3 regions of the Sporosarcina sp. resist genome follow, and region 1 is predicted to be linked to each of the others. Evidence: riboswitches for the same ligand, from Rfam matches in the RefSeq annotation. Region 1 holds a riboswitch; each other region holds the start of a gene.
What was found. A riboswitch is a leader RNA that binds a small molecule or an ion and turns the genes downstream of it on or off. The one in region 1 is predicted to bind S-adenosylmethionine.

Region 1 (3,818 bases):
TTGTTGATGAAGTCATTTGTGGATTCGGCAGAACTGGGAAAGACTTTGGTCATCAGCATTTTAAGTTGAAACCGGACATTATTACGATGGCAAAGGGACTAACGAGCGCTTACTTGCCACTTTCGGTTACGGCTATTCGAAAAGATATTTATGAAAAGTTCGATACAGGAGAAGATAACAGTCATTTCCGGCATGTTAATACATTTGGCGGGAATCCTGCGGCTTGTGCAGTCGCGTTGAAGAATCTTGAAATCATTGAGAGAGAAAATCTTGTTGAACGGTCGGCTGAGCTTGGCGAGCGCCTTCGAAAAGAGTTGGCTTGCTTATTGGATCATCCTTTTGTTGGCGATATTCGCGGGCTCGGATTCTTGTTAGGCATTGAACTTGTAGAGAACAAAGAAACGAAAGAACCTGCTGCAAACGCCCGTGTTGCGAAAATCATTGGCGAATGTAAGGCGAATGGACTTATTATTGGAAGGAACGGCGATACAGTTGCTGGCTATAACAATATTCTAGCGCTAAGCCCACCGCTGTCTTGTACCGATGAAGACGTGGACTTTATTATTGCGGTTATGAAGAAAGTGTTCAATGAAAATGCATGAGTTAGGATGAGATTTTTAATCTTGCTAAACCAAAAACGGAGAACCTCCAATTATAGGGGTCCTCAGTTTTTGGTTTTATTTTTTCTAAAGACCATTGAAACGCGCTTCTCGCTACGCTCTTTCATACGCTGAAAATTCTCGAGATGTTTCCAAATGGCGATTGCAAATAACAAAGTTGCTATTACGACTGGCCAGTATCCGTCTGCCAATACTGCCATCGCGATGAGCGTGACGTAGAGCATCAGCACACCAAACACGAGAAAGTCTGTTACTAGCGCTACGACGACAAATAATGCAAAACCAATGAGCCCGATCTGCCAGTCGATTGCAAGCAGTACACCAATTATTGTCGCTGTTCCTTTTCCGCCGTTAAAGTTCATATAAAATGGAAAGTTATGGCCAATAACGGCTGCGGCGGCTGTAAGAAATAAAAGTAAAGCCACAAAGGCTTCTGAAAATCCTGCGTTTTCTGCGAAATAGTGCACAAGTAAGACAGCTCCTGCACCTTTACTGATATCGATTACTGCAACTAATGCGCCGAACTTCTTCCCGAGAACAATGGTCGCATTCGAGGCACCGGCATTTTTCACACCGGTTTCTTTCAAGTTAACGCCGGATATTTTCTGCGCAACAACTGATCCATGCAGGCAACCAACTGCATATCCCCATAAGAGCACGCCTACAATCCATAACCACATATCAAGTTCCTCCTAAAATAACGGTAGTCTAAGTGTAACATTCCACATAGACACAAGTTTCAGAAATATTATTCGGTAAACTATTGACAAAGTATTGAGATATCTACTATACTATGTCACAAGATGGAAAACTGAATATCACAAACTCTTATCAAGAGCGGCGGAGGGAATAGGCCCTGCGATGCCCGGCAACCAGCAAGTGACTAACTTGCAAAGGTGCTACTTCCTACAGATTCGTGCGAACGGTCTGAAAGATAAGGGGAGGAATAAGCGAAAGCGTAACCCTCTTCTTAAGCGAAGGGGGTTATTTTTCATTCCAAAAATACCCCTAACGTCTCCGCCCATTACAATCACATCCATCTAAAAAAACTCTGGAGGTAATGACGATGACAAAACTTCAACCCGAAACACTTCTTCTGCACGGTGGACAAAAACCGGATCCTGTAACAGGTTCACGCGCAGTTCCAATTCATAGAACCTCATCTTTTGTATTCCGTGATACAGAACATGCTCAAAAACTATTTGCACTACAAGAAGCAGGCAACATCTATACACGAATTACAAATCCAACTGTTGCAGTTTTTGAAGAGCGTATTGCGCTTCTTGAAGGTGGTACGGCGGCAGTTGCATTCTCCTCAGGTATGGCAGCTATCGCTTTCTCTATCTTGAACGTAGCTGGTGCTGGAGATGAAATTGTCGCAGCAAGCAACTTATATGGCGGTACTTATAATTTATTCGCCGCTACACTTCCGCGCTACGGTATCAATGTAAAGTTTGTCGATGCAACAGATCCTGAAAACTTCCGTGCAGCAATTACAGATAAAACAAAAGCAATATTCGCAGAAACAATCGGTAACCCGAGTCTTCATGTACTCGATATTGAAGCGGTTGCGGACATTGCGCATGAAAACGGTCTACCGCTTCTTATTGATAGTACATTTGCTTCGCCATATGGTTCGAATCCTATCGAATTTGGTGCGGATGTTGTCATCCATTCCGCTACAAAATGGATTGGCGGACACGGTACCACGATCGGTGGAGTTGCTGTTGATGCGGGTACATTTGACTGGACGCAAGGGAGGTTTCCTGGCTTCACAGAGCCTGATGCGTCATATCATGGTCTCCGTTACGGAATTGATACAGCAGCGGCGGCATTTGCGACTAAACTACGCGTTCAACTATTGCGTGACTTCGGACCTTGCTTAGATCCAGATAGTGCATTTAATTTCCTCCAAGGACTTGAAACACTGCATTTGCGTGTGACAAGACATAATGAAAATGCCGTTAAAGTAGCGGAGTTCTTGAAAAAACATCCATCTGTCGAATGGGTAACATATACAGGCAACGAAGATCACCCATCTTATGACCTTGCGAAAAAGTACTTGAAAAACGGCTTCGGTTCCATTATTGTATTTGGTATTAAAGGTGGACGGGATGCAGGCCGGAACGTGATTGATAACGTCAAAATCTGGTCGCATGTTGCGAATGTTGGGGATGCAAAATCACTAATTATCCATCCAGCTTCAACGACGCATCAGCAGCTTGGGCCTGAGGACTTGAAAAAATCAGGTGTGACTGAAGAATTGATTAGACTATCGGTGGGCCTTGAATCCGCGGAAGATATTATTGCAGACCTTGCACAAGCAATCGAACTAGCGGTACCAGTAACAGTATAATTTTTTGGTGACAAGAAAGGGCGTGACAATCGTGGAGACGGGGATAGTGGAAATCGGGCATCTGGTATTGGAATCAGGAGTCGTCTTGGTAAATGTACAGCTTGCCTATGAAAGAACGGGCAGGTTGGATGCACCCCATGTACTTGTTTGTCATGCCTTGACAGGAAGTCACGTGACAGTTGGAACGGATGACTATCCGGGTTGGTGGAGCGGTCTTGTCGGCAAAGGAAAAAGTATCGATACAAATGAATTATCCGTTATCTCTTTTAACGCACTTGGCGGAAGTGACGGATCAACAGGACCGTTAACTGTAAATCCGGACACAGGCGAGCTGTATAGAAATTTATTTCCAGAAGTAACGATTCGAGATATGGTGCATGCAGAACGGAGAGCGCTGACGGTATTAGGTGTCAATCGATTAAGGGCGGTCATCGGGGGTTCGCTCGGTGGCATGCGTGTACTGGAATGGGGCATTATGTATCCCGAGGGTATGGATATTCTTTTCCCGATGGCGGTGACACCACAATTAACTAAAATTGGGAACATGGAATCTCCTTTTGGGAATAGCAGAAATGACATGGAGAGCTTCTACCCCTTAATCCGTGCCATGAATACGCATGACATCGGCCGTGGTCGAGGAGGCGTTGAACTAGCTTCCTGCCTGATATCTGCAAAAGTGGTGGCGTTTGCGTTTACACACGATCCGATGTTTCCGACGGATGAAATTCGAACGTTCGCCTATATGATTCCCAACTCTATATATTGTTTGGTCAATACAAAACATGGCTATGAAAGTTTTTTAACGGAATTTGAAAAATGGGGACTCATCATCAAACAGTCCA
Region 2 (3,818 bases), 890 kb from region 1:
GATGTGGACGATTTTGCTGAAAAAGGCCTCACGAAAGAACGTATTCCAGCTATGGATGGCGATGTGCTCTTTTACTTCACTTATGAAACTGGAGATAACGAAGCTACGAAGCTTACAAACGACTGGATTGAGGATCCATTATTTAAAAATCTAAATGTCGCGAAAAGTGGAAACGTCTCACAAGTAAATGACATCATTTGGAACACTGCTGGTGGTGTATTAGCAGCGAACTTAATGCTGGATGATATTGAGGAGTATTTCTTGAAAAAGTAATTTAAATGGAATGAAATAATAAAAAGATGAAAACAGAAAACAGCCCGATGATGCGATATTTACTCGCTTCACTGGGCTGTTTTTTTATACATAATTTACTGTTCAGCTGCGTCTTCTTTAGGATACTTTATCACAAACGACGTTTTGGTGTTCTGATGTGGCCGAACTGCAAAAAACTAACTAGTAAATCGTAAGCATACAAATCAAATAAAAAAGGTATGTATGGTAGGAGCCCAAACATACCTTGAAGTATCATTAATTATCCGGCTACTGGAACATCGTGATTAATAATACGATGGCTCCAAGCAGGATTGAAATCCATGCCAATGCTTTTTGTGGAGAAGCTAAACAGACTAAGCCTAAAACGAGTGCGCCACCACCTAACCAATAAGGAGCATAAAAGAACCCTATAGCCGCTAAAATTATTGCTAACCAACCAATCCAGATGCCCAAGGAAGTTTTCAAGTCAATGACCTCCCTTCAATTTGATGGGAACAACAACTGAGTAAACGGGTCGTTCGTTATTGTTCTTATAGTTTATTATATGCAGGGTTACAGAGGGGACAGTGGTTAATGGACTCATTATTAATATTATTATTATGTGCATTTAGCTCACTTAGGATGGGGGAGCAAGAGCGGCGGGTTACGCAATCAATTCTGGAAAAGGATCAATTGACAGAAGTGACTTATTGGTACCTTGATTGACCTATTTAAGCTAAGAGGGACGTAAGAATTTAAATGAAGGATGGCGAAAGGCTGTTTAGCAACTATGTTGTTTAAAGTGACAAGCAATAGTCTGAATCTGTGAAATAAATTAATTACTTTCCAAAAAGGTGTTGCTAATTTTCCAACAATGATGTAAAGTCTGTAATAACGTAACTAAGCAAATCCAATTTAATAGTTTTTCTTATCTAGAGAGGTATAGGGACTGGCCCGATGACACCTCAGCAACCGCCATTTTATGGCATGGTGCTAATTCCAGCAAGTTGATAACACGACTTGGTAGATGAGGAGAAGACTTATTCAGATTTAGAGTCTACTTCCTTTATTCAACATAGGAAGAGGCTCTTTTTATTTTAACTAATTTTCCCATTAAGTAACATATTTTGAAGAATGATGAAGAGAGTTTCCGGAACGGGACTTTGGGAAAGTGAAAGGAGCAAGTGATAGTCGTGAATTTACTAGATACTATGAAAGAACGAATTTTGATCGGTGATGGTGCAATGGGAACTCTACTTTATTCTCACGGTGTGGATCTTTGTTTTGAAGAGCTGAACTTGACACATCCAGATCAAGTGCTTCGCATCCACCAAGCCTATATAGAGGCAGGTGCGGATATTATTCAAACTAATACGTATGGTGCGAATTATATCAAGTTAGCACGTCATGGGTTAGAGGACAGTGTAAAAAAGATAAATAAAGCCGCAGTTCAAATTGCGAAAAACGCAGCGGGTAAAAATACGTTCGTCCTTGGAACTATCGGGGGTATTCATGGATCTCGAACATCCATTGGAACAAAGGATGAAATCAAGCGCAGTTTTAGGGAACAACTATATTGCTTACTTCTTGAGGGAGTGGACGGCCTACTTTTAGAAACTTATTACGATTTTGATGAATTAACAACCGTGCTCAAAATTGCACGTGAGGAGACAGATATCCCGATTATTACGAATGTTTCAATGCATGAGGCGGGGGTGCTCCAAAATGGGATAGAGCTCATAGATGCCTTACAGCAGTTGGAGGATTTAGGTGCAGATATAGTAGGCATTAACTGTCGCCTTGGCCCTCACCATATGCTGAAGTCTCTAGAAACTGTGCCGTTGATGAAGCGTGCTTTACTTTCGGTGTATCCGAATGCTAGTTATCCAGGATATAAGGATGGGAAACTTTTTTACGAAAATGAGCCTGAATATTTCGAGAAGTTCGCACTGAGTTTTCGGAAGGCAGGAGTTAGTTTAATAGGAGGATGTTGTGGGACGACGCCAGAACATATTAGGGCCCTAGTGAAAGGACTTACAATTCGGGAACCAATTCAAGAAAAGCTTGTTAAGAAGAAGGAGGTAAAGACAGAGGTTGTGGAGTCTGAATTGAAGGAATCTCAACCCCCAACATTGCTTGAAACAGTGAGAAAAAGACATTCGATAATTGTTGAACTTGATGCGCCCAAACATTTAAACACGGGCAAGTTCTTTGAGGGGGCTCAGGCGTTAAAGGATGCAGGCGTGGATGCCATTACACTGGCTGATAATTCCCTAGCGACGCCAAGAATTTGCAACGCTTCAATGGCTTCTCTTGTTAAACAAAAGATTGGTGCAACACCTTTGGTCCATATTACATGCCGAGATCGCAATCTAATTGGATTACAGTCACATCTCATGGGATTACACACACTGGGTATTACTGAATTGCTAGCGATTACGGGGGACCCTACGAAAATTGGTGATTTCCCCGGAGCAACATCCGTTTTCGATGTGACATCCTTTGAATTGATTCAACTCATAAAGCAATTCAATGAGGGCATTTCAAAGTCTGGAAAGTCATTGCAACAGAAAACATCCTTTACTGTGGCAGCGGCCTTTAATCCGAACGTGCGTCATTTAGATCGTGCTGTGGAGAGATTAGAGAAAAAAATAGAAGCAGGAGCCGACTATTTTATTACCCAGCCTATCTATAGCACGGAGAAGATAATAGAAGTATACGAGGCAACAAAACATATTGAGACGCCAATTTATATCGGAATTATGCCGCTGACCTCATCGCAAAATGCCGAATTTCTACACAATGAGGTACCAGGCATTAAGTTGACGGATCAAGTACGTGCAAGAATGGCTTTATCTGATGGTAATCGTGAGCAGTCTACGAAAGAAGGTTTAGAGGTTTCGAAAGAATTGATCGATGTGGCGCTGGAGCATTTTCATGGCATCTATTTAATCACTCCCTTTATGCGCTATGACATGACTGTGAATTTGACGGAGTATATACACGGTAAAGTGGACGTGATTGTAGCAAGGGAGGTGGTCCAAACCGAGAGTATCGTGTATTAAAACAGGTTGAAAAAATACAATAAAAAATAAAGGGGCTAACATACAATGGTAAAAGTACAAAGTTCAACTAGTGGATATCCAAGAATCGGTGGAAAACGTGAATGGAAAAGGGCGTTGGAAAGTTTTTGGAATGGGGCAACATCAGAAGAACAGCTACTGAAAACAACGGAAACGCTTCGTTTAGAAAGTCTACAGAAACAAAAAGAATTCGGTGTTGATCTAATTCCGGTTGGAGATTTTTCATTATACGACCATGTGCTGGACACATCTATTATGTTTGGTGTCGTACCAAAACGCTTCGAGTATGCGGGTGGTAAAGTACCTTTGGAAACATACTTTGCAATTGCGCGTGGAACTAAAGATGCGGTTGCCTCAGAGATGACAAAATGGTTTAATACAAATTATCACTATATTGTTCCGGAACTAGAAGGTGTAACGCCGCAATTAGTAGAGAACCGCCCGCTCGCTTTTTATAAGGAAGCAAAAGAAAAGCTGGGTATT
Region 3 (3,818 bases), 900 kb from region 1:
TTCCACATATGAACCCGTTGAACTACGCCGCCATGTCGGAATCGCACTTCAAAGCGCACCAATGATTAAAGGCACCGTCTATCATAACTTAGCTCTCCCTATGGAACTTCAAGGTAAAAAATTGCCTGAACAGGATGCCATTAAAATTCTAGAAGACGTCGGATTAGATGTGCAATTTTTACATCGTAAAACCAATGAATTATCCGGTGGTCAGCGTCAAAAAGTATCCATTGCTCGCACACTAATCAACCGCTCTGAAATCCTATTACTGGATGAAATCACATCCGCCTTGGACCGAACATCTTTACATGAAATCGAAGAATTAATCGTCAAGATTAACCGGGTGTATGGCACAACCATCATCTGGATAACACATAATTTAGAACAAGCCTTATCAATTGGAGATTACACTTGGGTTCTAATGAATGGTCAAGTCATTGAAACTGGCGAAAGTGACTTATTGAAATCACCAACAAATGAATTTGTGAAGCAGTTTGTGCAAGGAGGCGTAGAATGAGCTATCTTACGTTATCCATTACACTTATATTTGTAATCATACCTTTACTACTATCAAAGACTCTACGTTTAGATTTGGAAAAAGACACAATCATTGCGACAATTCGGTCCATTATCCAATTGCTTATGGTCGGCTATATTCTTAAATTTGTCTTCGATTCTGAAAACATATTGTACATTTTGTTAATGGTTACATTAATGATTGCAGCGGCAACACAAAACACCCGTAAGAAAGGAAAAGCAATCAAGGGAATCACTTGGAAAATCGCGGTCACATTACTTTTTGTAGAAGTACTAACCCAGAGTATTCTACTAGGCTTTCAAATCGTACCGCCAACCGCACAATACATCATTTCAATTAGCGGCATGGTGATTGGCAACTCAATGGTGCTATCAATCCTATTCCTTAACCGGTTCACAGCTGAGATTGAAACGCATCGTGATGAAACCGAACTCATCCTTTCTCTCGGTGGAACGCCAAAACAGGCCATTCATAGACAACTCATCAACGCAATCAAGGCAAGCATGATCCCGACAATCGAAAGTCAGAAGACAATGGGCTTGGTTCAACTTCCAGGTATGATGAGTGGTCAAATCATCGCAGGTGCGGACCCCATCCAAGCGGTTCAGTTCCAATTGCTCATCATATTCCTATTATTGACGACCGCTGCAGTGACAAGTGTATTGCTTGGCTTTTTATCATATCCAAGTCTATTCAATCAACGGATGCAGCTGCTGAAAGACAGATTTTAATAATTCGCTCTTGTTTTATTTTCCATGTCATGATAAAGTTATTGAAATTGTTCTTTTCACATAATTCCATAATTTGATTCTTATCAAGAGAGACCGAGGGATTGGCCCTATGACGTCTCAGCAACCAGCCTGTTCAGGTACGGTGCTAATTCCTTTAGGTGTTCATTTCCCTAGAAGATAAGAAGATAGTCTACGATATTTCGGGGACCCTCTTCTTATAGAGGGTCCCCTTTTGTAATCTAAAAGAAAAGGGTGACTACAATGACAAAACAAAGTTTGAATACAATCCTAGTCCAATTAGGCAACAACAGTGATCCGAAGACGGGCGCTGTCAACCCTCCGATTTATTTATCAACTGCGTACAAACATAAGGGGCTCGGTCAATCGACTGGCTACGACTACACACGGACAAAAAATCCAACCCGCTCCATATTGGAAGATGGAATTGCAAACTTAGAGAGCGGTGATGCAGGGTATGCATGCAGTTCTGGTATGGCGGCGATTCAGCTTATCTTAACGCTGTTCCGTCCTGGAGATGAATTGATTGTCCCAGAAGATATTTACGGTGGCACATATCGCTTGCTCGAACAGTATTCCGACGTTTATTCAATCGGTACAACGTATACGAGTTTCGCCGATGTGAACGAGACCGAAAAGTTGATCACTTCGAAGACAAAAGCGCTCTTCATAGAAACACCGACCAATCCACTCATGCAAGAATTTGATATTCGGCAGTATGCAGAACTGGCTCAAAAGCATGATTTACTGTTGATTGTTGACAATACATTTTTAACGCCTTATTTCCAGAGACCGATTGAATTCGGGGCTGACATTGTCATGCACAGCGCAACGAAATATATCGGTGGACATAACGATGTCCTCGCGGGACTTGTCGTTGCAAAAGGTGAAAAACTTTGCGAACAACTTGCCGCCAACCATAATGCTATCGGCGCAGTCCTCTCCCCTTCCGATTCTTGGCTAATCATCAGAGGGCTGAAAACACTGCATTTAAGAATGAAACAGCATGATGAAAACGCGAAAATAATCGTCAATTATTTGAAAGATGAACCACTTGTTACGGACGTTCTCTATCCAGGAAAAGGTGGAATGCTATCATTTCGGCTGAACGATAGTGAATCGGTCGGGCCATTCCTTGAAAATCTGCAGCTCATTACATTTGCGGAAAGTCTTGGTGGAGTGGAAAGTTTCATCACTTACCCTGCAACGCAAACACATGCCGATATTCCTCGTGAAGAACGAATACGACGTGGCGTCTGCGACCGACTTTTACGTTTCTCTGTCGGAGTCGAAAAGGCTGACGATTTGATCGCAGATTTGAAGCAAGTGTTTGCAACTTTGAATAGCGGGGTGCTACAACGATGAGTTTGAATAAAGAACGGTTGGAAACGACTATTATCCATGCTTCGACCCGCGGAGATTACGAACAAAAAACAGGTGCTGTCAACGTTCCTATCTACTTATCTTCAACGTTCCATCAGGAAAGCTTCGATGCATTCGGGCCGTATGATTATAGCCGTTCGGGCAATCCAACGAGGGATGCGTTGGAAAAAACGATTGCCTCACTAGAAGGCGGTTCGCGCGGATTGGCCTTCGCTTCCGGAATGGCTGCCATCTCAGCTACATTTATGCTCCTTTCTTCGGGTGACCATATCGTGGTTACCGAAGATGTCTACGGCGGCACATACCGATTCGTAACCGAGGTATTACCGAAATTCGGTATCGACCATACTTTTGTAGATCTAGCGAATGTAGATGAAACCGCACGTGCAATCCGTCCAAATACAAAAGTGATCTATATTGAAACACCATCCAACCCGCGTTTGGGCATTACAGATATTGAAGCGATAGTTGACCTTGCAAAATTGAATGACTGTCTAACGTTTCTCGACAACACATTCATGTCGCCACTTTACCAGCGTCCACTAGATCTTGGAGTTGATATCGTTGTTCATAGTGCTACCAAATTTTTATCGGGGCATAGCGATATCATTGCTGGGCTAGCGGTTACAAAGGGGGAAGAACTTGGCAATCGATTGGCATTCATTCAAAACTCTTTCGGCTCTATTCTAGGCGCACAAGATTCTTACGCGTTAATTCAAGGAATTAAAACGCTAGGTGCCCGTTTAACACAGTCATCCGAATCGGCGAGTAAAATAGCCTCGTACTTGAACGACCACCCGTTAGTAGAAGAGGTGTTTTATCCAGGGTTAGCAAGTCATCCAGGACACGTAATCCACTCGAAACAATCGACAAGTCCAGGCGCTGTCTTATCTTTCCGTTTGCCAAACAGAGATGCAGCAAAGGCCTTTGTTGAAAACGTTCGGATACCCGTTTTCGCAGTAAGTCTAGGCGGAGTTGAATCAATTCTCTCCTATCCTGCAACGATGTCCCATGCCGCCATGCCTAAAGAACAACGGGAGAAACGTGGTATTACCGATGGTCTGCTACGTTTTTCTGTTGGACTCGAGCATGTCGATGACTTGATTGCCGATTTTGATCAAGCCTTGATTAAAACAAGTGAAAAAGTT

Region 2: it holds a riboswitch for S-adenosylmethionine, as region 1 does, so the genes downstream of both, H7992_RS02805 (bifunctional homocysteine S-methyltransferase/methylenetetrahydrofolate reductase) here and H7992_RS22895 (O-acetylhomoserine aminocarboxypropyltransferase/cysteine synthase family protein) in region 1, are expected to answer to the same signal.
Region 3: it holds a riboswitch for S-adenosylmethionine, as region 1 does, so the genes downstream of both, H7992_RS02860 (methionine biosynthesis PLP-dependent protein) here and H7992_RS22895 (O-acetylhomoserine aminocarboxypropyltransferase/cysteine synthase family protein) in region 1, are expected to answer to the same signal.

The regions. Positions count from the first base shown of each region.
Region 1 covers NZ_CP060287.1:4,766,924-4,770,741, reverse strand. The annotation lists gene H7992_RS22905 (aspartate aminotransferase family protein) at 1-602, shown strand, start outside; gene H7992_RS22900 (glycerol-3-phosphate acyltransferase) at 665-1,300, opposite strand; SAM riboswitch class I at 1,446-1,561, shown strand; gene H7992_RS22895 (O-acetylhomoserine aminocarboxypropyltransferase/cysteine synthase family protein) at 1,687-2,976, shown strand; gene H7992_RS22890 (homoserine O-acetyltransferase family protein) at 3,008-3,818, shown strand, end outside.
Region 2 covers NZ_CP060287.1:561,667-565,484, forward strand. The annotation lists gene H7992_RS02795 (ABC transporter substrate-binding protein) at 1-273, shown strand, start outside; gene H7992_RS02800 (hypothetical protein) at 541-738, opposite strand; SAM riboswitch class I at 1,178-1,286, shown strand; gene H7992_RS02805 (bifunctional homocysteine S-methyltransferase/methylenetetrahydrofolate reductase) at 1,446-3,317, shown strand; gene metE (5-methyltetrahydropteroyltriglutamate--homocysteine S-methyltransferase) at 3,363-3,818, shown strand, end outside.
Region 3 covers NZ_CP060287.1:574,915-578,732, reverse strand. The annotation lists gene H7992_RS02870 (ABC transporter ATP-binding protein) at 1-517, shown strand, start outside; gene fetB (ABC transporter permease) at 514-1,269, shown strand; SAM riboswitch class I at 1,347-1,453, shown strand; gene H7992_RS02860 (methionine biosynthesis PLP-dependent protein) at 1,531-2,652, shown strand; gene metC (cystathionine beta-lyase) at 2,649-3,818, shown strand, end outside.